Regions from separate parts of the Bacillus cereus group sp. BfR-BA-01383 genome, predicted to be linked through region 1. Evidence: riboswitches for the same ligand, from Rfam matches in the RefSeq annotation. Region 1 holds a riboswitch; each other region holds the start of a gene.

Region 1 (6,096 bases):
CCCATAATTCCTAGAATAACTAATCCAATAAATGAAGCGATGCTTGGAATGATATGTGTCCATAGAGCACGTTTTGCATGTGGTTTTGTTTCAGAATCGCCCACAATCCATACGATAATAGGGAATAAGATAGGTGCGAATAGTACACTAAAGTATGATAAAGCAGCTAATATTTTGTTTCCGTTCATATGTATCACCTCATGAATAATTTCCGTTGTTATACATTCATTATGCAATAATGTTGGCAAGCTTCCTATCGATGAACATTACAAGAACGTGACGTTTTTGTAAGATTTCTACATTAAATAATGAAATTTTCAAAAAAATCTTTTTAAATAAAAATTGTTATGATAAAGTATAAAAGAAGTTATTGAAAACGTTTTCCGGAGCGTTTTTATTTTTAGACTTAAAGGTATGATGACCTGATAGTCTATTGATAAGGTTATATCTATTTAAAAGGGGATTCTTTAGGGGGAGAGAACAATGAACACATGGACACAAGTTTACGATCCGTTCGGTAACATTTGGATTTCGGCAGCAGTCGCACTTATTCCAATCATCTTTTTTTTCTTAGCTTTAGCAGTATTCCGCATGAAGGGGTATGTGGCAGGATTTATTACAGTTGTACTTACAATTTTGGTGGCGTTATTCGCGTATAAAATGCCATTCACAATGGCAATGGCAGCGACCGGATACGGTTTTTTATACGGATTATGGCCAATTGCTTGGATTATCATTATGTCGGTATTTTTATATAAAATTTCTGTGAGAACAGGTCAATTCGATGTGATTCGTGCGTCAGTATTATCAATTACGAACGATCATCGTTTACTCGTTATTTTAATCGGTTTTTCATTTGGCGCATTTTTGGAAGGGGCAGCAGGGTTTGGTGCACCAGTAGCAATCACGGCAGCGCTTCTTGCAGGTCTTGGCTTAAATCCTTTATATGCAGCAGGTCTTTGTTTAATCGCAAATACTGCACCGGTAGCGTTCGGAGCGATGGGCATTCCAATTACGGTTGCTGGACAAGTAACAGGTATTGATCCGCATAAAATTGGACAAATGGCTGGACATCAATTGCCATTCTTATCATTATTTGTTCCGTTCTTTATCGTATTTTTAATGGATGGATTTAAAGGAGTAAGACAAACATGGCCTGCGTTATTTGTAGCAGGTAGCTCATTTGCAATTACACAGTTCATTACAGCGACATTTTTAGGACCAGAACTTCCTGATATTACGTCAGCGCTTGTAAGTTTAGTAAGTTTGTCGCTATTCTTAAAAGTTTGGCAGCCGAAAGAGATTTATCAATCTAAACAAGCGGATAGTGAAGTAGCCGCGGCAACGACAACGACATCAACATCTATGCCGAAACTAACAGTAGGAAAAGTAGTAAAAGCGTGGTCTCCGTTTATTATTTTAACTGTGATGGTAGTCATTTGGAGCCAAAGTTTCTTTAAAGCATTATTCGCTCCAGGCGGCGCATTAGAGAGTCTTGTATTTAAGTTTGAAGTCCCAGGTTTACACAATTTAGTAATGAAAGCAGAGCCGATTGTAAATCAACCGACGCCTTACGAGGCAATTTTGAAGTTTGACGTATTATCAGCAACGGGAACAGCAATTTTAATTGCTTGTATCATTTCTATCTTTATTTTGAAAATGAGTGCGAAAGATGCAGTAGTCACATTTAAAGAAACGTTAAACGAACTTAAGATGCCAATTCTATCAATCGGATTTGTGTTAGGATTTGCGTTTATCGCAAACTATTCTGGTTTATCTTCTACATTAGCATTAGCACTAGCAGGAACTGGCGGATTATTCCCGTTCTTCTCACCGTTCCTAGGTTGGATTGGCGTATTCTTAACAGGATCAGATACGTCAGCGAACGCACTATTCTCAAATTTACAAGCAATTACAGCGCAGCAAGTCGGTGTATCTGAAGTGCTTCTCGTTGCAGCAAATACAACGGGCGGTGTAACAGGTAAAATGATTTCTCCGCAATCGATTGCAATCGCTTGTGCGGCGGTTGGTCTTGCTGGGAAAGAATCAGATCTGTTCCGCTTTACAGTGAAGCATAGTTTATTCTTCGTAATTATTGTGGGGATTATGACATATGTACAGGCTTATTATTTAACTTGGATGATTCCGTAAACAACAAAAGAAATAACCTTTGCATTTTTCAGATTATCGTGTATGATGGGAAAGTATTGAAAATTAAATCAGTGATAAACTAGGGGTGCCTAACGTATGCGTAGGCTGAGAGAGAAGCGCGTGAACTTCTTAACCCTTTGGACCTGATCTGGCTCGTACCAGCGTAGGGAAGTTAACGGCTTTACATAATGATGCCTTTTATGAGCCAGGTCCTTATTTTTTTATGGACCTGGCTCTTTTTATTTTGGCATGCGCTGGCCATATCTCGTCCTTGTCACGAACAGGGGGGTAACAAAGGTGATGAAACAATCTGTTTCAGCTGAGCAAATTGAATTGAAGTCGAGTTTACCAGGAAGTAAGAAAGTGTATGTGGATGGACCACGCGCGGGTATGAAAGTGCCGATGCGTGAGATTGAACAAAGCGATACAAATGGTGTTCCAAACAAGCCGATTCGTGTGTATGATACGAGCGGTCCTTATACAGATCCTGCGTATAAAGTGGAGTTGGAAAAGGGGATTCCAACGCCGCGTCATTCTTGGATCATGGAGCGCGAGGATGTAGAGGCATACGAAGGGCGCGAAGTGAAACCAGAGGATGATGGTGTGAAAGTGGCTTCGAAACATACACCTGTTTTCCCGCAAATGGATCGCCAGCCGCTTAGAGCGAAGCAAGGTGCCAATGTAACGCAAATGCATTATGCGCGTAATGGTATTATTACGTCTGAGATGGAATATGTTGCGATTCGTGAAGGAGTAGAGCCTGAGTTTGTTCGTAAGGAGATTGCAGAAGGTCGTGCAATTTTGCCAGCGAATATTAACCATCCGGAAGCAGAACCGATGATTATCGGGCGTAATTTCCATGTGAAGGTAAATGCGAATATCGGAAACTCAGCTGTCTCTTCTTCTATTGCAGAAGAAGTAGAGAAGATGACGTGGGCGACTCGCTGGGGTGCAGATACGATTATGGATTTATCTACAGGTAAAAATATTCATACGACGCGTGAGTGGATTATTCGTAATGCTCCGGTACCAGTTGGAACAGTGCCGATTTATCAAGCGCTTGAAAAGGTAAATGGAATAGCAGAGGATTTAACGTGGGAAGTGTATCGTGACACGTTAATTGAGCAAGCGGAGCAAGGCGTGGATTACTTTACGATTCACGCTGGTGTATTACTTCGTTACATTCCAATTACTGCAAAGCGTACGACAGGTATCGTTTCTCGTGGTGGTTCAATTATGGCACAATGGTGTTTATTCCATCATAAAGAAAACTTCCTATATACTCATTTTGAAGAGATTTGTGAAATTATGAAGCAGTACGATGTTTCGTTCTCTCTTGGAGATGGATTACGTCCAGGTTCCATTGCAGATGCAAATGATGAAGCGCAGTTTTCAGAGCTTGAGACACTTGGTGAATTAACGAAAATTGCTTGGAAACATGATGTGCAAGTTATGATTGAAGGACCTGGGCATGTACCGATGCATTTAATTAAAGAAAATATGGAGAAAGAACTTGATATTTGTCAGGGCGCGCCGTTCTACACACTTGGGCCGTTAACGACAGATATTGCACCAGGATATGACCATATTACATCAGCGATTGGGGCTGCGATGATCGGATGGTTTGGAACGGCGATGCTTTGTTATGTAACGCCGAAAGAACATTTAGGTTTACCGAATAAAGATGATGTTCGCGAAGGTGTTATTACGTACAAAATCGCTGCGCACGCAGCTGATCTTGCGAAAGGGCATAAAACGGCCCATCAGCGTGATGATGCACTTTCAAAAGCACGCTTTGAATTCCGTTGGCGCGATCAATTTAATTTATCTTTAGATCCTGAGCGCGCGATGGAGTATCACGATGAAACGTTGCCAGCAGAAGGAGCGAAAACAGCTCATTTCTGTTCGATGTGTGGACCGAAGTTTTGTAGTATGAGAATTTCACATGATATTCGTGAATATGCGAAAGAAAATGATTTAGAAACGACAGAAGCAATTGAAAAAGGTATGAAAGCGAAAGCGAAAGAATTTAAAGACACTGGTAGTCATTTATACCAATAACACGTTACACCTCTTTACTTGATTGATCACATTGTAGTACCTAACTTAATTATAGAAGAAGCCCCTTTTGCTAAGACGGTAGCAAAAGGGGCTTCTATTTTTTATAAGGCGAAGAATAAGTGTACCCAATAGTATAAGAGGAATAATGTGACGACGGTTGTGAGAGGAATAACGATGAGAGATACGCTTAAATAATCTTTCCATTTCACTTTAATTTTGTTTTGTTTCAGAATATACATCCAAATGAGGGAAGCTAGCGTACCGATTGGTAATAATAGTGAACCGATGTCACTACCAATAATGTTTGCAAGGTAGATCGTTTTTAATGTGACTGGATCTAGTCCCATTTCTGTTAATGTGATTGTACCAATCATAAGTGCAGGGTGGTTATTGAAGACGTTAGAGAGGAGGGAAACGAGTCCGCCCATTGCAAAGCTAGCATAGAGTAGATGCTGACTTACAACTGGCTCGAGCCAATTTACAAGTGCCGCTGTTAATCCTGCGTTGTGAAGCCCGTAAATAATTACATACATAGAGAAAGCGAAAATTAAAATGTGCCACGGTGTCTTTTTCAAAATATCGACAGGGTTTGTTCGTAAGTAGTACCATCTCCAGATGAGAAGAACGAGTGAACCGAGTACAGCAACAATTTCGATTGGGATGGATAAGAAGGATGCAACGAATAGAAGACAGCGCATAAGGAAGACGAAACCTAATACTTTTAACATGAATCTTGTACGCTTTTGTTTCGTATCAACAGAATTTTTTCCTTTAAGTGGATGGAAGTTCTTTGTGAAGAAAATCTCTTCAATATCATATGAAGAAACAGGTAATCTTTTCGGAAGTTTTTTCTTTAAAACTGTATACATGAGCCATGACATAAACAATAGTCCTAGTGTTGCAGGTACAAACATCATAGCTGTATGCATATAAAGAGTCATATGGACGATGTTTAAGGCAATTAAGTTTACGATATTACTTACACCGATTGGTGCACTAGATGCGGTTGCAATTAAAGCACCGCTTAATAAATAAGGGATTTGTTGATGAGGTTTTAATTGGAGGTTTCTCAGTAGTAAAATTAAGATTGGTGTTGTAATTAAAATGCTACCGTCGTTATTAAATAAAAGCGTCATAAGAAAACATAGTAATTGAATGTACCAGTATAGGCGGCGTCCAGAACCTTTCGCTAGATTTGCAAGTTTTGCTGCGGACCAATGGAAGAAGCCGAAGCTTTCTAATATAACCGCCATAACGATGGTCGCTAATATTGTTATGGAGGCACCTCCGATTTTACTTATAATGTCCATGACGTCTGGTTTTGATACAAGGCCAGTAATCAGGATAATACCAGCACCAATTGCTGCCGGCCACGCCTCATTTAAACCACGAGGTCGCCAAAAGACAACAATCATCGTTAAGAAGAATACAATAATAGTAATCCATATTTCAGTACTCATAATTTGCCTACCTTTCTATTTTTCCTTGAACAAATGTATCTTGTCTCAGGTTATATTGGTAGTATATTCAGTGAAAAATAAGAGGAACTAGACGGATAATGGAGTGAAGTGAATATGTGTTTTTTATGCTATAGGGCAAGTATAACTAGTAGTGAAATAACCAGGAGGATAGAAGCCTAACAAATGCAGGGCATTCTAAGTATGAATGCCCTGCATGTATCTTTTTATTTCTAAATAGCCCTCACCGATCGGTGGGGACTGCCCGTAAACGCCCGATTGGTGAAGTCTAATAATCAGTGGGGGATGAACAAAACCCCCACTGATTATAGTTTCAATTTATTATTTCTCCTTTAAAAATGTGCGGTCTTTTAAGAATAAATTCCAGAAAAAAATGAATCCTGGGAGTAAAATTGCAATCCCAATT
Region 2 (6,096 bases), on a different contig from region 1:
ATTTTTGTTTAAGCTTGCGAATTCATCATCTAATGATTTTTCTTTCTTATAAACTTCACCGCTTGCTTCTGCTTCAGCCTCTAATTGAAGAGCTTTCTCTTCCATACGGCTTAAACCAGCTTTTGCTGAATTTGAATCAAATCCAGACATCGCCTGATTAATATTCTTTTGAGCTTTCGCTGCATTTACACGTGCTACAAGTGTTTCACGTTTATTTTTCAGCTCTGTTAATTGCTTGCGCATTTCCTCTAGCTTCGCACGAAGATTATCAGCAGCAGCTTTGTTTTGCTCATAGCTTGCTTTATACTCATTCATCTTTTGCTCTGCATTTTGTTTTTCTTCTAGTGCACGGCGCGCAAGATCAAGATTGCTTGCTTGAACAGCCATATGAGCTTGCTCTTCACGTTTTTTCACAAGTGCTTCTTGCTCTTCGAATAATAATTTGAATTTTTTCTCAAGTGCGATTTGAGCTGCTACACTTTTCTCAGCTTCTTGTACATCCGCTTGCATATCTCGTAAATATTGATCCGTCATCTTAACTGGATCCTCAGCTTTTTCAATTAATGAATACACATTCGACATTGTTAAATCTCTTAATCGCTTAAATACAGACATCCAAATTCCTCCTATGATATACCTCATATTTCAAATTCACTACTGGGAAAAATCAAAATTCTCCCTTTACAGTAAGAATATTCATTTTTATAACCTATGTGTTCATTATAACAAAACTAAGATGTCCTTACATGTTATTTCCAAAATACCTCCAATATAATATGACATTCTAGATACAATATTGTATTCCTAATATATCCTCATTATTTCTCTGTGAAATTAACTTACTTTAGTGAAAGCTAACTCGATAGTTACGTTTCCGTATTTCTTATACACTAATTCCAGAAGCAACAAACAAGCTTCTCAACTTGTAAAAATTAAAAAGTAAAACAAAAAAGCTTTGCGAAATTCGCAAAGCTTTTTTTTATTTATGAGCAATTTGCTCCATATCCGGACTACAAGTTTGTGACTGACATGATTTATTTAAAGAACATGCTGCGCATTTTCCTTTTTTACTTCTCTTTACAAAATTCACTAGCGTATATGTTGCATAACCAAAAATGATAGCTCCAATTATAATATTGACCATCACCTTAATACATCTCCTTCTAGAATCCGAGTAAGGACCCAACTTGGTATATAATAAACGTTAATACATAAGCAACAACTAATGGATAAACGACAGAGAAAATTGTCCATTTCACCGATCCTGTTTCGCGTCTAATAACAGCTACTGTCGCTAAGCACGGAACATATAATAAAACAAAGAACATAAATGCGTACGCTGATAAAGCAGTATAATGTGCCCCCATTACATTTCCTAGCACATCTTCTTTAACCGCATAAATAATCGCCATCGTTGAAACGACAACTTCTTTTGCCAAAAATCCTGTTAAAAGGGATGCCCCAGCTTGCCACGTTCCAAAGCCGAGCGGTGCGAATAGTGGCGCGATAAAACCACCAATCATCGCTAAGAAACTGTCTCCCATATCAACACCAAATCCTGATGGACCTGCATAGTTTAATAACCAAATGACAACAGAACCACCGAAGATGAATGTACCTGCTTTACGAACAAATCCTTTACCTTTCTCCCACGTGCTCAGCCATAACGTTTTCGCTTGCGGCACACGGTAAGGAGGTAATTCAATTACGAAAATAGATTTTTCCGCTTTTAAAATAGTAAGAGACATAATTTTTGTAACGAGTAATGCAAGAACAATACCTGCAACATATAAAGAAAACACAACAGTCGCCTGACTATGAGGGAAGAACACTCCCGCAAATAATGCATATACAGGTAAACGTGCTGAACAAGACATAAACGGTGTTACAAGGATTGTAAGTAAACGCTCTTTTTCCTGTTCAATCGTTCTCGCTGCCATAATACCTGGCACATTACATCCAAAACCAATAATCATTGGAATGAATGCTTTCCCGTTCAAGCCAAAGTACTCCATAATACGGTCCATAACAACTGCAATGCGCGCCATATATCCTGAGTCTTCTAATAATGAAATGAAAAAGAATAGTGCAAAGATTTGTGGCACGAATACTAATACTGCACCAACACCGGCAATAATACCTTCTGTAACGAGCGCTTGAATAAAATCAGAAGCTCCAACAGTTGTGAGTCCAGCTGTTACCCAATCTGTAAGCTGCCCACCAAAAAAACCATCTAACATATCAGATAACGGTGTCCCAATCCACGTAAACGTAACCTGAAAAATAAAAAACATAACTGCTAAAAAGATTGGAAGTCCTAAAATTTTATGTGTAATTAACCTATCAATTTTTTCCGAAAAAGGAATTTTCCCTTCTTTCTCATGCTTCATAACATTTGTTTTTAACTTTTCAATATACGCTTCACGAGTCTTGTAAATATGCTCCTCCAACGTACAATCAAGTTTTCCTTCTAAGCGAGATCGAACGGCTACAAGTTCCTTATAAATTGGCAGTGCTTTCATTTCTTTTTCTACTACTTCGTTATTGCTTAGAAATTGAAGGGCTAACCATCTTGGATGCTCATAATTTGCTGTCTCTAAAAGAGAAATTACCTCGCCGATCCCCTCATCCATTTGTACACCATATGAAATAATGAATGGCTTTTTCTCTTTTTGTTTCTCTTCATGAAGAGTAGTAAGTAATTCTTCACAGCCTTTTCCGGTTCTTGCGATGACAGGGACGACTGTTACACCTAATATTTCTGATAATCGTTTTACATCAATAACAATTCCTCTTTGCTTTGCCACATCAACCATATTTAAACCAATTGAAACTGGCTTACCAAATTCAAGTAATTGCAACGTTAAATGCATATTTCGCTCAAATTGCGAAGAATCCACTATATTTAACATATGATGAAATTCGTCTGTTAGTAGAAAGTTTGTAACGACACCTTCATCACGTGAAACTGGATTTAAATCATAAACGCCTGGTAAATCAATTAATGTTCCTTGCTTATCTTTTAATTTACCAACCTTTTTTTCTACTGTTACACCGCTCCAGTTTCCTACATACTCATAAGAACCAGTAAGTGCATTAAATAATGATGTTTTCCCTGTATTCGGATTTCCTAGCAAAGCAACCTTATTCACGCTAATTCCACCTTTATCATTTTCGCGTCACAATGACGAATACTAATTAACTGTCCGCGACACTCCAATGTACAAGGACCTTTAAACATCGCTTTCTGTTTTATGCGAAGCTCGCTTCCTTCCGCAAGGCCGAAAGCAGCTAGTCTTCTCTTTAATAAATGATCTAACGACTGAATACTTTTTACTAACACTTTCTCACCAATTTTAATATCTACTAAGCTCATAACCTTCCCCCTCAGAAGAGAATGATAATTATTTTCAAACAATTATATCATACTCTATTTCACTTGGACTATATCTTTTTGCTTCATATTTATTAACATTTCAATACAATTATATTTCACTTATTGTCATACAAGCTTCATTTGCCATTCTCATCCATTTCGCTTACAATAAACAATAGCAAATAAAGAATCTCGTTATCACAGGGGGAGCCTTACCGCTGAGAGGGAACATTTTCGTTCCGACCCTTTGAACCTGTTAGTTAATGCTAACGCAGGGATTGTGCAAACGTCCGAAATACATACCTCTTTTTTATTTACGTATTTCGTATCCTCCTATGATAATGTTCTTTTTTGTGCAACTTGGATTTAGGGGGAGACAACATGCGTAACACCAATTTACAAGCGATGATCGAATCTGCTATTCTTGCAGCCTTCGCCATGATTATCGACATTTTACCATTATCACTTAAACTTCCAACAGGTGGTTCCATTTCATTTGCAATGATTCCTATTTTTATTATCGCATACCGCTGGGGCTTCAAAATGGCTTTCTTAGGAGGCTTAATTTGGGGACTATTACAAATTGTTGTAGGTGATGCTTACATTTTAACACCTATTCAAGCATTCATTGAGTACTTCATTGCCTTTGCCTTTATCGGATTTGCTGGACTCTTTTATAAGCAAATTCAGCAGAGCTTAATTAACGGTGAAAGAAAGAAAACAATTTCCTATATTATCCTTGCTACATTTATCGGTAGTCTAGCTCGCTACTTCTGTCACTTTATCGCCGGTATTATTTTCTGGGGGCAATATGCACCGAAAGGTCAATCAGCTGTGCTATATTCATTAATTGTAAACGGCAGTACTATGATCGGTTCTTTCATACTATGTACTGTATTACTAATTCTTTTATTTACAACTTCACCACGCTTATTCAAAAGCATCGGTGCTTATCAACTAAATTCAAACAAAAAGAGCGCTTAATTAGCGCTCTTTTTTCATATCGTAATATCAATTAAAAATACAATAAATGCACAAAAGAAAATAAATACGATCACACCTAGTAAATTGCTATTCACGGCTAATCTACTCCTTACATAACCTCATTTTCTATTCAAAGTATACTGTTTAAAAATAAAGATTAGGTAAAGATAATATGAAATTAAATTAAAAAAGCGTAACATATATTGTCTACGCTTTTTTCGGTAAATAAAAATAAAATAATACACCATCTTCTGTATTCTTTACCCCATATTCAGCATCGTGCAATTCTAAAATATTCTTTGAAATTGCAAGCCCAAGCCCCGTTCCACCTTGCGAACGCTGACGAGCTGCATCCACACGGTAAAAACGATTCCAAATCTTATCTAATTGCTCTTCTTCGATGTGAGTACCTTTATTTTCAATACACACTTTTATACGATCCTCTTGCTCTATTGTAGAAATAATAATGTCCTCTTTATTTGGTGTATATCGTATTGCATTCGTAATAAAGTTCACGATGACTTGTTCAATCCGATTTTGATTTGCAATCACTTCAAATGAACGTATATTTTTATGAACACGCAGTTCTTTTTTCTCTATTTCCACAGAAAGATGTTCACATATATCTTCAATTACTGTATCAATATAAAATGAATCCTTTTTCATTTTATATGTACCTGACTCAAATTTAGCTAACTCAAGCATATCCAAAATTAACATATCCATTTTGTCTACTTCTCGTTCCATCGCTTGAAAATAGTACTCTTTTTTATGTTCAGCTACCCCATCTTTTAAAATAGAAATACAGCTTTTCATAATACTTAGCGGTGTTTTTAATTCATGTGAAACACCAGAAATAAATTCTTTCCGCGTCTTTTCTAGCTTTCTTTCCTTTTCAATATCTTGTTCCAGCTGTCCAATATGCGAATGGAGTTTATTCGATAGCACATTAATATTTTTCGATAAATCCCCAATTTCATCTTTTGAAGTAATCGGTATTTTTTCTGTGAAATCTAGATGAGCTATTTTTTTCGTTGTATCATTTATTTTTAATAACGGTTTGGCAATTTGTTTTGAGTAATAGAACGAAGCTAGGAAAATGAGAATGACTACAAATGCAATGATGTAGATGTAATAATCTTGCACCATTTGTACAGCTTCATCGACTGGTTGCAAAGATGCCATTGCATATATATGTCACTGATCCGTCTTTTTCTTTTATCGGTTTCATTAATAATTTATATTTTATATCATTTTTTTCATAATCCATTGTTTGTGTTGAATATTGTATTTTATTACTCTCTTTTAGTAATAAATCCGTTTGAAATTCCTTTATACTATCCAAAAATAAAGTGTTTTTATAAATTGGATTTACGAGGCCTTTTACATCAGGAAACTGTACTTTCGTAACACGCCCTCCTATATAAATACCTGATTCTTGGGCAGCTTGTTCCTGAACGACCGGCTTCTTTTCCTTAGTAACTTGCTCCTCAGCTGCTTTCTTTTTCTCCTCATTTAATTTACTCATTTTCTCATTAAATGCTTTTTCTAACGGTTTATTAGATCCGCTTAAATTCTGCTTAACTAACGAGAAAGAGAATGGAATAAAACTATCTTCTTTTTTCACTCCAGAAAAATAAATTTCTTGTCCTAAAAACTGATCTACTGCTTTATTATCAATCTCCTCTATATTGATGAGGTTGTATAAGGGCATCTTGAATATTTGTTGTCCAAAG
Region 3 (6,096 bases), on a different contig from region 1:
TACCTCTAGCTAGGAGGTATCTATAATTATTTTCAATTTCAAACGTAATTAAGGGGGGGAAATGGGAGAAGAGAGTCCGACTAATTTATTTTGAATAGACTGTGGAGATATTTACTTACAAGAGTTTACCACCAAAGATGCGGAGAGTATTTATAAAATATCAAATCAACGAAAGAACAACGGGTTAATTGGGTTGCAAATTATGAAATTCCAGCAAACAAAGCATTTCTTGATGCAGTGAAAACTAAGACAAACATAGATAACATTACTTCATCTAGCAGAGTTTCACTAGCTTCTTAAATCGTATTCGAATTTTGAAGTGAACTATTTTGAACTTCCTTTTCTTTACGGACTTTTTGTAGCATTTCAAGTACGCTCTATAAAGGAACACCTTGTCTGAAATAATATTTATCAACAAAAAAACATCACCACGTATACCGAAATAGATAATGATAAAGCGCTCTCGATGGAATTCGAGGGCGCTTTATATTATATTGGAAGAGGGATTTGGTAGAAAAATATGGGGGGATATTATGAAGATTCAAGTTGTATTGTCAGGATATGGGACAGTAGGAAAAGAGTTTATTAAATTATTACATGAAAAATATTTATATATAAATGAAACATATGGAATAGATTTAGTTGTAAGTGGTGTATTAGGTAGAAATATTGCAATACATAATGAGGAAGGTTTGTCTATTCATCATTTATTGATGTATGGTGACGGTACTGCTGCGATTGAAAAATATATAGAGCATCATCCGAAAGAACGTGCAACAAATAACATAAGTGGTTCTGTATTGGTAGAATCAACTGTTACAAATCTTAAAGATGGAAATCCAGGGAAACAATATATAAAACAAGCAATTAAGAAAAATATGGATATAGTTGCAATTTCAAAAGGAGCACTCGTTACAAACTGGAGAGAAATAAAGGAAGCAGCAAAGCAGGCTAATGTACGAATTCGATATAGTGGTGCAACTGCCGCGGCACTACCGACATTAGATATTGGACAATTTAGTTTAGCTGGTTGCAATATTGAAAAAATAGAAGGAGTTTTAAACGGGACGACTAATTATATTCTTACAAAAATGTATGAAGCAGATATGACATTTGAAGAGGCTTTACAAGAAGCGCAAAATAAAGGGATTGCTGAGACGAACCCAACATTAGATATAAGTGGTTCCGATAGTGCATGTAAATTGTTACTTTTGACAAACAGTTTAATGAGAGTAGAGAATACGCTTACAGATATACATGTAAAAGGAATCGAAAACGTTACAAAACAACAAATACGAAATGCTAAGGAACAAAATAAGTTTATTAAATTAATTGCATCAGCGTATAAAGATAAGGATGGAAATGTGAACCTTAATGTTGAACCTTATGAAATAGAACAGGAACACCCACTTGCAAAAGTAAATGGGACAGAAAAGGGAATAACGTTTTTTACAGATACGATGGGGCAAGTTACTACAATTGGTGGAGCATCTAATCCACGCGGAGCTGCAGCAGCAGCTTTAAAAGATGTAATTAACTTATACCGAAAAGATTTGTAAGACCGTACCGCCCATTATAGAAAATACATATGTAGTGGACCTTTTGAGAATGAAATAAATATGCAAAAATAATTGCAGGGGGTAAGGAATTGTTTAAGGATTTTAAAGTTGTAAAAGATCGTCCCGTTTATATTCAATTAAAGGATTATTTGAAAAAGATGATTATGAAAGGGCATTTGTTAGGGAACCAAAAAATCCCATCAACAAGGGAACTGAGCGAATTATTATCAGTGAGCAGAAATACAGTACTCTCTGCTTATGCGGATTTAGAACAAGAAGGGCTCATTTATGCAGTTAAAGGAAAAGGAAATTTTGTTGCGAAGGTGGATATAAGTAACACCTCGTCTGTTGAAATAGATTGGAAAAATAGACTTAATACAGTTACCGCATTAGCGGATGAATTAGATTTAATGAAACATGGAGTTCGCTGGGAAAAAGGAATGATTGTTTTTAATAGTATAGCCCCGGACGAAAAGCTATTTGATGTTGAAAATTTCAAAAGAGCTTTTCTTACTCGTATGTCCATTGAAGGAGATATCGTATTGAATTACGGATATGCAAAAGGTTATCGACCTTTAATGAATTATCTACTTCATTACATGGAAATGAAAGGTGTAGATATTTCGAACAAAGATATTTTAATTACAAATGGATTTACAGAAGGGTTAGATATTGTACTATCTTCTTTATCGAAGAAATCAGGGCGTGTTATTTGTGAGAATCCAACTCACCATGCTGCACTGAAGCTTTTTCGCTTGCATGGACTTGAAGTTCATGGGATTAATATGAATGAGGATGGTATTGATACGAATGAAGTAGAAAAAAGTTTACGTGAAAAGGATTTTGATTTTGCTTATTTAATTCCTTCTTATCATAATCCAACCGGTATAGTTACGAGTTCGGAGAAAAGAACGGAACTGATGAGATTATTTTCAAAATATAAGATTCCGATTATTGAAGATGGGTTTAATGAAGAATTACGTTATTCAGGCTCACATTTAGCACCATTATTAACTTTTGCTGGGGCTGGTAATAATGTAATTTATATTAGTAGCTTTTCAAAGGTACTTTTCCCTGGTTTACGAGTAGGTTGGATCATTTCAGATAAAGAACTGATACATTATTTAGAAAGTGTAAAAAGAGCAAGAACGATTCATACTTCTACGTTAGATCAAGCTGTTCTGTATCAATATTTACATGAAGGGTATTTTGAAAAATATTTAAAAAAAGCAAGATCTGTTTATAAGAAAAAATATGAGTTAGCTGTTGAGGCATGTAATCAGTACATTCCGTTTAAAAGAATGACTGGAGATGGTGGACTTCATTTATTTATAGAGTTAGAAGAAATAATTAATGCCCGCACACTTTTACAAAAGTGTTATGAGAAAGGCGTAACGTTTTCTCCTGGAGATGTTTTTTATTCTGATGGTGGGGGAGCGAATACCTTCCGATTAGGCTTTTCACGTTTGAAAGAAAAGGAAATAGTTAGCGGGATTCAAATAATTGGTGATACACTAAAAAATGAAATTTGGAGTTGAGAAAATGAGAATTGGCGTTATTATGGGAGGAGTATCCTCTGAAAAACAAGTTTCAATTATGACTGGGAATGAAATGATTGCACATTTAGATAAAAGTAAGTATGAAATAGTTCCAATTACGTTAAATGAAAAAATGGATTTAATTGAAAAAGCGAAAGACATTGATTTTGCGCTACTCGCATTACATGGAAAATACGGAGAAGATGGTACAGTTCAAGGAACGCTTGAGAGTTTAGGTATTCCTTATAGCGGTAGCAATATGTTATCTAGCGGTATATGTATGGATAAAAATCTTTCAAAAAAGATTTTGCGCTATGAAGGAGTAGAAACACCCGATTGGATTGAACTTACAAAAATGGAGGATCTAAATCTTGAAGAGTTAGAGAAGTTAGGATTTCCGTTAGTGGTAAAACCTAACTCTGGCGGCTCGAGTGTTGGAGTAAAGATCGTCAAGGATAAAAATGAATTAATTACAATGCTGGAAACTGTATTTGAATGGGATTCAGAAGTAGTAATTGAGAAGTATATAAAAGGCGAAGAGATTACATGTTCCATTTTTGATGGGCAACAGTTACCGATTATTTCAATTCGACATGCAGCCGAGTTTTTTGACTACAATGCAAAATATGATGATGTTAGTACAATTGAAGAAGTTATAGAACTTCCAGCTGAAATACAGGAACGTGTAAATAAAGCGTCACTGGCTTGTTATAAAGCATTAAAATGTAGTGTTTATGCAAGGGTTGATATGATGGTGAAGGACGGAATTCCATATGTAATGGAGATTAATACATTACCAGGGATGACGAAATCAAGTTTATTACCAAAAAGTGCAGAGGCTGCGGGGATTAATTATAGTAAACTATTAGATATGATAATTGAAACTTCATTAAAAGTAAGGAAAGAAGAAGGTTTTTAAAATAATTGTGCAATTAAAACTTTTGATAGTTCCGCGAAGTATGCTATGATAATTACAATACGACAACTAAATATTTATCCACTAGGGGGGCCTTTTATAGGCTGAGATCAAATGTATTTTTGAGACTCTTAGTACCTGATCTGGTTAATGCCAGCGTAGGGAAGTGGGAAAGACTGATAATATGTAATCAAGATATTTATAATGTCTATTTCACTTTCTTTACGCCTGTAAAGAAAGTTTTTTTATTTTACAGCTTTAATAAATGGGATAAATATTTATGTTTTATAAATTATTGGAGGGATTTAAATGACTTTTTCACAATCATTACGCAAAGAAGTAGATTCAATTTGGGAAGCTAGTTTTAATCACCCTTTTGTAAAAAAACTTGGCGAAGGAACGTTAGATTTAGCTAGTTTTCGCTATTATGTGCTTCAAGATTCATATTATTTGAGTCATTTTGCTAGAGTACAAACTTTAGGAGCTGCAAAAGCTCTTGAATTAGAAACGACTGCCCGTATGGCGCACCATGCTCAAAATACGTATGAGGCGGAATTATCATTACATGAGAATTTTGCCAAAAAGCTAGGGATTACAAAAGAAGAAAAAGATCATTTTATCCCTGCGCCAACTGCATATGCGTATACTTCACATATGTACCGTGCTGCGTATGAAGGGCATTTAGGGGATATTATTGCAGCTATTTTACCTTGCTACTGGTTATATTATGAAATTGGTGAACGTTTAAAAGTGTGTCAACCTGAAGAGCCAATTTATCAAGAATGGATTTCTGCTTATGGATCTGATTGGTTCCGCACGTTAGTTGAGGAACAGATCGCTCGGTTAGATGCTATAGCTGAGACAGTAACAGAGGCAGATCGTAATCGTATGAAACAGCATTTTATTATTAGTAGTCAATATGAATATTCATTTTGGGATATGGCTTATACATTAGAAAAGTGGCCAGTGAATACTGATGTAAAAGATGTAATTGGATAAAGAGTAGAGGTATTGCTATACATAGGTATAGACAATACCTTTTTTTATAGTTTTTTGATGATCAAGACAAATGAAGAAAGGAAGTAAGAATTATATGGAAAAATTAAGGTTATTAACATTGTTGTATTCATTTGCAAAATCAAATGATTCGATTTCAAAGGTAACAATTACGTCGGTAAGGATAGGTATAACTTGATCAATATCGTTTTTTATAGCTTGAAATGGCCTGGCCCAGTCGATCCCGTGATTCCGGTAGGCGCCCAGTATCGCCAGTAGGTCCTGTAATACCCGTCGGTCCAGTGTTACCAGTTGAACCAGTTGAACCAGTAGTACCTGTTGGGACCTGTTGGAAATTGAAAAGGTTGCATAGGTGGGAGTGTAGGTCCGATTGAACCTGGATTTAATGCAGCGGAGGATAAAAACTTGTCCAATATAATTCACCTCTGAAAAATTCGTGTTACTAATAGTAAATGCAATGATAGAGCAAAGCGAAATGGACAAGCGATTGTATATGTGGAATTTAATAAAATAGTGATTTTAAAAAGACTACTACCTTAGTTTCTTATGTGAGTAGTAAAGTGACTTCCATTATTCGTGGTTTAAATGAAGTGGTATTGGTTTTAACTCGACTTCAAATAATTCACTTTCAAGTTCATTAAGTGCATACATTGATATAGGGTATGGAGATGTATTAGACAAAACTTGTGATGAAATAGGTTCTCCTGATGATGAGAAAAATGTAACAAACACTTTTGAAAGTGGAGGGACCATAATAATTACATGGTCAGTTTTTTGTAACGTATTAACCAACTCCAAAATTATATAGTTTTATAAGAATTTAAAACTATATTCGATAAATATACAGATATTCTTATTAATGCTTTTCCATTAGTGAATTGAGAAAATTAATATTCATTGTAAACAATCTAAGAGCACACATGTATGCGTGCTCTTAGATTAGAAAGATAGTTTTCTATGAGTGGGGGCCTCATAAAATAGCATATGCTTGTCCGATTTAAATGTGTGTCAAATCTATAAAAATATATTTTGGCATGTATAAGAAAAATTAAATGTTAATTGGCTA
Region 4 (6,096 bases), on a different contig from region 1:
AGGAGATAAAAAATGACACGAGTTCGAGAACTTATGAGTACTCATATTGTACATTGTACACCATTAGACAATGTATATGAGGCTGCTGTAAAAATGAAGGAAGAATCGATTGGATTGATTCCTGTTGTTGAAAATGAACAAGTTGTTGGGCTTGTTACTGATCGAGATTTAGTTGTTCGAGGGATTGCTGAAAAACATCCTGGATCAAATAAAATTACAAATGTAATGACAACAAACATTGTTTCAGTTTCTCCAGATGATTCTATTGAAAAAGCTACAGAATTAATGGCACAGTATCAAATTAGACGATTGCCAGTAGTTGAGAGTGGTCAACTAGTTGGGATGCTAGCACTAGGTGATTTAGCTATAAGAGAATCAGCAGATGATCAAGCTGGAGTTGCTTTAAGCGAAATCTCGGAGCATACGGAATAAATTAAAAATTAAATTAGTGGGAATTTTAATAGCTACTAATAGAGATATAAATTATGTATAAAGTTCAGATACATTACTCTAGTATATATGGATTAAATTGATATGTTAGCGTGATGTATCTAGGGCATTATATAATAAGTATACAGTTAATATTTTCGACAGTTTTTTAACATTTGTCATTCCTAATTTTTATTAAGAGAAAAAATGATATACTGATAGATATAAGTATTATGAAAGTTTTGAATATAACAATATTCATTGTTAATGATGTAATAATGAGTTAATATTTCCAATGTAGATAAAGTGAAACTTTAATTAGTGGGAGTTTTGTCCATCCCCCAATGATTATTAGTTGAACCAATCGGGCTTTTACGGGCAGTTTTATCTCCGATCTAACTTCCGCGCATTCGCTGAATTTTGAGGTGGGAGTCTTACTGACCGCAAATAGCGGGATAAAAAGGGAAGGGGAATTATATGAGGGCTGTACAGGGCGATCCAAATTGGAATTTGGTTACAGATACATATATAGAACCAAATAATTTCGCTGCATTATTTTCTTTGCTTGTACCTTGTCACCCGAAAGGTGAAGGGAAAGAGCGAACTATATTAGTGTGGAAAGAAAAAGAATTTTATAAAGAAGAAAATGTAGCGGCATTTATCGTATATGGTATGAATAAAGTAAAGAATTTACCGCAGTTTCATAAAGATGAAATTCCAACTTTAGTACGTATCCTTCGTTTATGCCAAGAGATTGGTTGGTACGAAGAGGCAAACACTTTTATGATAGCGCAAGGGCTAGATGAATTTGTCCAAACTTCATTGGAATATGAAAAATGGGATCTTTTGACGCAAGCGGTTGCTTTGAACTACTTAATTATTAAATATCGTATTGGTGAATTAACAGATAAGGATGTAGAAATTTGGGATAGAGTTAAATTTAATGAAAAATGTATAAAAGATTGTAAACATTTATTATCCCATAAAGAAGTATTGGAATTTACGTTCTTTTATATGTGTAAGAGAGCAAAGCTACTGTCAAAAGAGCAGTTAAATAGTGATATGATGAGTCTAGCGATGTATTGTAATACTTTTGTGTATGATTTATATACACATGACTTATTACGAAAGTATCGCAAGTGTACAGACTTTCTATCATATTATGGACCGAGTCAAGTAGTTTTAGCTTGTCAAAGAGCTGTACTTTCTCAAATTTCAGATCGATTAGACCCATTAAAGACAACGCATGTAGATGATTATTTATATGTAATGAAAGAAATGATGGAACATATGACGATAGGGGTAATGGATCGTTATGGTCATTTTATCGGAAAGTTACTTTCTTATGTACCATTTTTCGAAATGATCCAAGTTCCACAGCATGCATATTATTGTGAAGAATTACTGTATATTTGTAAGGGCATTGAATACAAGGAAGAAATACTACGCAATTATATATTTATACAATTACATGATTGTTTACCATCATTCTTTAAACTATTTCTTAAAAATAAGCGTTATGCAACGATTCATGATATTCTTTTTTATTGGTGCGACGATGAACAAAGAATGAGCTTAGAGAAAAAATATAATCTTAGTTTTATTTATGAAAAATATGCTTGTGGATAAACAGTAATTTTTCATATAAAAAATTAATATAAATTAAAAAGGATCTCAAGTTTATGTGAGATCCTTTTTTGTTAGTAAAACAAGGAGAAAGTAACTAAGATAAGAAATAACATTCCATAAAGGAGAAGTTGTGCAGTATAACTTCCTTGTATACCAAAAAAAGTATTCATTTTTTTATATAAATTCAATATATATTTCATTGGATTATCTTTGAAATATTGGTACACAGTGTCTCCTCTTTCTAAGCTTCTTGTTCAAGTTTTTTGTTATTAGGGACATTAATGTATCTAGCTATGAATAATAAAATAGCCATAAAGAATACAGGAAGTACAGTAGATAAATAAAAGCCATTACTAATAACATTTGTTATAAGGGCACTTAATAGAAAAATAGCATTATAAATATGGGCAATTTTTTGTTTTAGTTGCACTTGAAATGATTCCATCATAATTTCTAAAGCAACAAAAGCAATGATAATAGATAAAAATACTGTGTTCGTATTATAAATGATTAAACAACAGATTAAACCTAAAAAGGCTAAGTATTCAATTAAGAGAGGTATATTGCGTGGCATACAATTTACCTAACTAAATATGGCAGTGGATTTACTGCATTAGTTTTTTCAAAATTCCATTCCCCATTATGTAATTCAAAATGGAGATGTTGTCCGTATGAATGACCTGTGTTTCCCATATGACCTACTAATTGCCCAGTTTGTACTTGATCCCCAGCTTGTACAGTACGATCTTTCATATGAGCATAAACGGTTGTATATAATTTCCCGTTTATTTGATGGGCGATGAAGACGACATTACCGTAACTAGCTGAATAATAAGATTTCACAACTTTACCTGCAGCAGCAGCTTGAATAGAGACGTTACCTTGTGCTGCAATATCTATACCATAATGCATTTGTTCCCAACGCATATCAAAGGTTGAGCTAACTCTTCCTTGAGTAGGGAATTTGAAAACTGCTGGAATTGCTGAAGATTGAGTTGTTTTAGCTTGTGATTGCGGTTGATTTTGATTTTGTACTACATAGTGTTTTGCCACATATCCGTATCCTGTACCAAAACGAATTTTATACCAAGTTCCTACAGTTTCTACTACTTGCACTTGTGTACCATTTTGTAATGAACCAAGTAGAGTACTACTTGTACTAGCATTACTACGTACATTAAGTTTTGGTGTTGCAACTGTGTACTTCGTATTATTTTGAACTGTAATTCCTTTTACTAAAGGCTGTGAGCCATTAGATATGAATGCTTTTTGTACATAACCTGTTTGACCATTATGTAAAATCTTATACCAGTCACCTTGCTCTCCTTGAATGGTAACAAACTTACCATTTGGTAATACATCTAAAATTGAAGATTCTAAATTAGGTTCAGAGCGAAGGTTTAATGCATTAGCATTGACGATGTATTGATTATTAGATTGAAGTTTGTTTTTTAGTAGAATAGCATCTTTTTGTACGTAACCTACTTTATTATTAACAGATACTTTATACCAATCATTCGTTGTTTCAAGTATATTCACTTTCGTATTAAAGCGGATTTTATCAATAGATGTGCTATTTGTATTGTCTTCTTTATGTAAAGCTGCTTGATCGACTTTGACATATCCAGTTTTAACATTAGATAATTGTTCAGCATTTGCTTTTTGTATATTTGTTTCTCCCATAGAAGGTAGTAAAGAAGCAATTGCGACAGTAGTTGCTGTTAGAGCAGTAGCTTTCATATTCATATAATAGAGACCTCCTCTAGTTGTATAGTTGTAATTTTATTATAGTATAAATATATAATATAGGGGGTGTATTCACATAAATGTAATATGAAATCAATATAAAAATAAATTTTTTGAGTATAATGATTCCTTTTTATCCAATTCATTAGGATGTTATTTTCTAAAATGGAATATAATTATTGTATAGTTCAATTATTTCATTGACAATTAAGAAAATTAAAACAGTTGATGATGTCTTATTACGGTGTTATACTGACAGTGATAATTTTATAGTTTGCTAGGAGAGCTGGTGTTGCCAGCTGAGAGTGGGCCGTAAGCCTTTGATCCTTTTTATTACCTGATCTAGATTATGCTAGCGTAGGGAAGCACTTCGGACACTAACAATGAGTCCCCGTTTCTTTGCGTATAGAAACGGGGCTTTTTTATTTGAAAATTTCATATTGAAACCACTAGGGGTGCTTGATGTGCTGAGAGAGGAATAATCCTTAACCCTTACAGACCTGATCTAGGTAATACTAGCGAAGGGAAGTGGAACAACGAATAAATTATCCTTTTATTTGCTGTAACCACTTCTTATATAGAGAAGTGGTTTTTTATTTAGATACACATATTGAAAGGGGAAATAGAAATGAAGTTTTGCGATAGATTATTAGAAACTGTGCAACCTGTTTGGGAGATGAGTCATAATCATCCGTTTGTAGTAGGTATGGGGGATGGTACGTTGGAAAAAGACAAATTCCAGTACTATATTATTCAAGATTATTTATATTTGTTAGATTATGCAAAGCTATATGCGATTGGTGTTGTAAAAGCAACGAATCCACAAGTAATGGGAAAGTTTGCTGAACAAATTGATGGAATATTAAATGGTGAAATGACGATTCATAAACAATATGCAAAAAGACTTGGTATTTCTGCACAAGAGATGGAATCTGCGAAACCATCTGCTAAAAATTTAGCCTATACAAATTACATGATGTCTGTATCTCAAAATGGCACACTTGCAGAATTAATAGCGGCACTTCTTCCGTGTATGTGGAGTTATTGGGAGATTGGAAAGCGTTTAAATGATATTCCTGGAGCGAGAGATCATGAGTTCTTTGGAGAGTGGATTCAAGGATATAGTTCTGAAGAATACGGTAACCTTTGTATTTGGTTAATAGATTTATTAAATGAAATGGCAGTTGGAAAACCAGAGAAAGAGCTAGACCGATTAGAGGAGATTTTCTTATATTCCAGCCGATTTGAATATTTATTCTGGGATATGGCTTATCGTAAGGAGATGTGGGGTTTTGAGGAGCAAGAACATACTACAGTTTCATAATGTTTCTTTTCATTATGATGAGAAACCAATCATCAATGAATTAAATGCTTCTATACAAGAGAAAGAATTTGTAAGTATTATCGGACCAAGTGGTTGCGGGAAAAGCACTTTATTTCGCCTTATTACGGGCTTAGAAGAGGCAAGTACTGGACAGATAGAGCTGACAGAAACAAAGAGTCATCCTGTAGGGTATATGCCCCAAAAAGATATGCTCTTGCCGTGGAGGACGATTATTGAGAATGCGGCTTTACCGCTAGAGTGCCAAGGTGTGCAGAAGAAAGAAGCGCAAGTAAAAGCGAAAGAACTGTTACATAAATTTGGTTTACAAGGGTACGAGAAAAAATATCCGAAAGATTTATCTGGTGGTATGAGACAACGCGTATCTTTTATCCGAACTTTATTAACAGGCGGGGAGATATTATTGTTAGATGAACCGTTTAGCGCATTGGATGCTTTAACGAAGGCATCTTTGCAAGAATGGTTGTTTGAACAATGGAAAGAGTGGGAAAAAACAATTTTATTTATCACTCATGATGTTGAAGAAGCGCTCTTCCTTTCGAATCGAATTTTAGTAGTGGAGAAGCAGCCGATAACGACATTGACTGAGCGGATTGTGCCGCTTGATCATAATCGAACACGAAAGGATTTATATAAACCGGACGTGTTAGCGCTGAAAGATGAGATTCTTAGTATGTTACAAAGGCAGGTACTTGTATGATGAACCGATTGAAAGAATTAGTTCCTGCCATTACCCTTTCTAGTATTTTACTCGTTATGTGGGAAATCGGAGCAAGAATTGTAGATGAGATGTACATTTTACCGTCACCGTCTGCAATTGTAATGAAGATATGGAAACTAAAAGATATATTATTTACGGTTCATTTACCGGCAACATTATACGTCGTTTTAATAGGTGTTGTTATTTCTGTCGTATTAGGCGTAGGGCTAGCAATGTTAATGAATGCGAG

What was found. A riboswitch is a leader RNA that binds a small molecule or an ion and turns the genes downstream of it on or off. The one in region 1 is predicted to bind thiamine pyrophosphate.
Region 2: it holds a riboswitch for thiamine pyrophosphate, as region 1 does, so the genes downstream of both, thiT (energy-coupled thiamine transporter ThiT) here and thiC (phosphomethylpyrimidine synthase ThiC) in region 1, are expected to answer to the same signal.
Region 3: it holds a riboswitch for thiamine pyrophosphate, as region 1 does, so the genes downstream of both, tenA (thiaminase II) here and thiC (phosphomethylpyrimidine synthase ThiC) in region 1, are expected to answer to the same signal.
Region 4: it holds a riboswitch for thiamine pyrophosphate, as region 1 does, so the genes downstream of both, tenA (thiaminase II) here and thiC (phosphomethylpyrimidine synthase ThiC) in region 1, are expected to answer to the same signal.

The regions. Positions count from the first base shown of each region.
Region 1 is NZ_JAKUFP010000036.1:24,302-30,397, forward strand. It holds gene MR065_RS22810 (magnetosome magnetite crystal formation protein family) at 1-188, opposite strand, end outside; gene lldP (L-lactate permease) at 484-2,151, shown strand; TPP riboswitch at 2,223-2,338, shown strand; gene thiC (phosphomethylpyrimidine synthase ThiC) at 2,452-4,212, shown strand; gene MR065_RS22825 (arsenic transporter) at 4,314-5,672, opposite strand; gene MR065_RS22830 (cytochrome d ubiquinol oxidase subunit II) at 6,012-6,096, opposite strand, start outside.
Region 2 is NZ_JAKUFP010000002.1:52,168-58,263, reverse strand. It holds gene MR065_RS02485 (PspA/IM30 family protein) at 1-615, opposite strand, end outside; gene MR065_RS02480 (FeoB-associated Cys-rich membrane protein) at 980-1,147, opposite strand; gene feoB (ferrous iron transport protein B) at 1,164-3,152, opposite strand; gene MR065_RS02470 (FeoA family protein) at 3,149-3,376, opposite strand; TPP riboswitch at 3,570-3,672, shown strand; gene thiT (energy-coupled thiamine transporter ThiT) at 3,737-4,360, shown strand; partial or broken gene MR065_RS02460 (sensor histidine kinase) at 4,568-6,096, opposite strand, start outside.
Region 3 is NZ_JAKUFP010000022.1:62,602-68,697, forward strand. It holds partial or broken gene MR065_RS18815 (GNAT family N-acetyltransferase) at 95-264, shown strand; partial or broken gene MR065_RS18820 (DUF3914 domain-containing protein) at 297-374, opposite strand; gene MR065_RS18825 (homoserine dehydrogenase) at 534-1,559, shown strand; gene pdxR (MocR-like pyridoxine biosynthesis transcription factor PdxR) at 1,649-3,097, shown strand; gene MR065_RS18835 (D-alanine--D-alanine ligase) at 3,102-4,016, shown strand; TPP riboswitch at 4,090-4,195, shown strand; gene tenA (thiaminase II) at 4,323-5,012, shown strand; partial or broken gene MR065_RS27480 (exosporium leader peptide-containing protein) at 5,240-5,443, opposite strand.
Region 4 is NZ_JAKUFP010000050.1:13,500-19,595, reverse strand. It holds gene MR065_RS25205 (CBS domain-containing protein) at 13-432, shown strand; gene MR065_RS25200 (DUF3965 domain-containing protein) at 907-2,058, shown strand; gene MR065_RS25195 (hypothetical protein) at 2,300-2,632, opposite strand; gene MR065_RS25190 (SH3 domain-containing protein) at 2,638-3,804, opposite strand; TPP riboswitch at 4,074-4,185, shown strand; TPP riboswitch at 4,246-4,348, shown strand; gene tenA (thiaminase II) at 4,433-5,128, shown strand; gene MR065_RS25180 (ABC transporter ATP-binding protein) at 5,097-5,846, shown strand; gene MR065_RS25175 (ABC transporter permease) at 5,846-6,096, shown strand, end outside.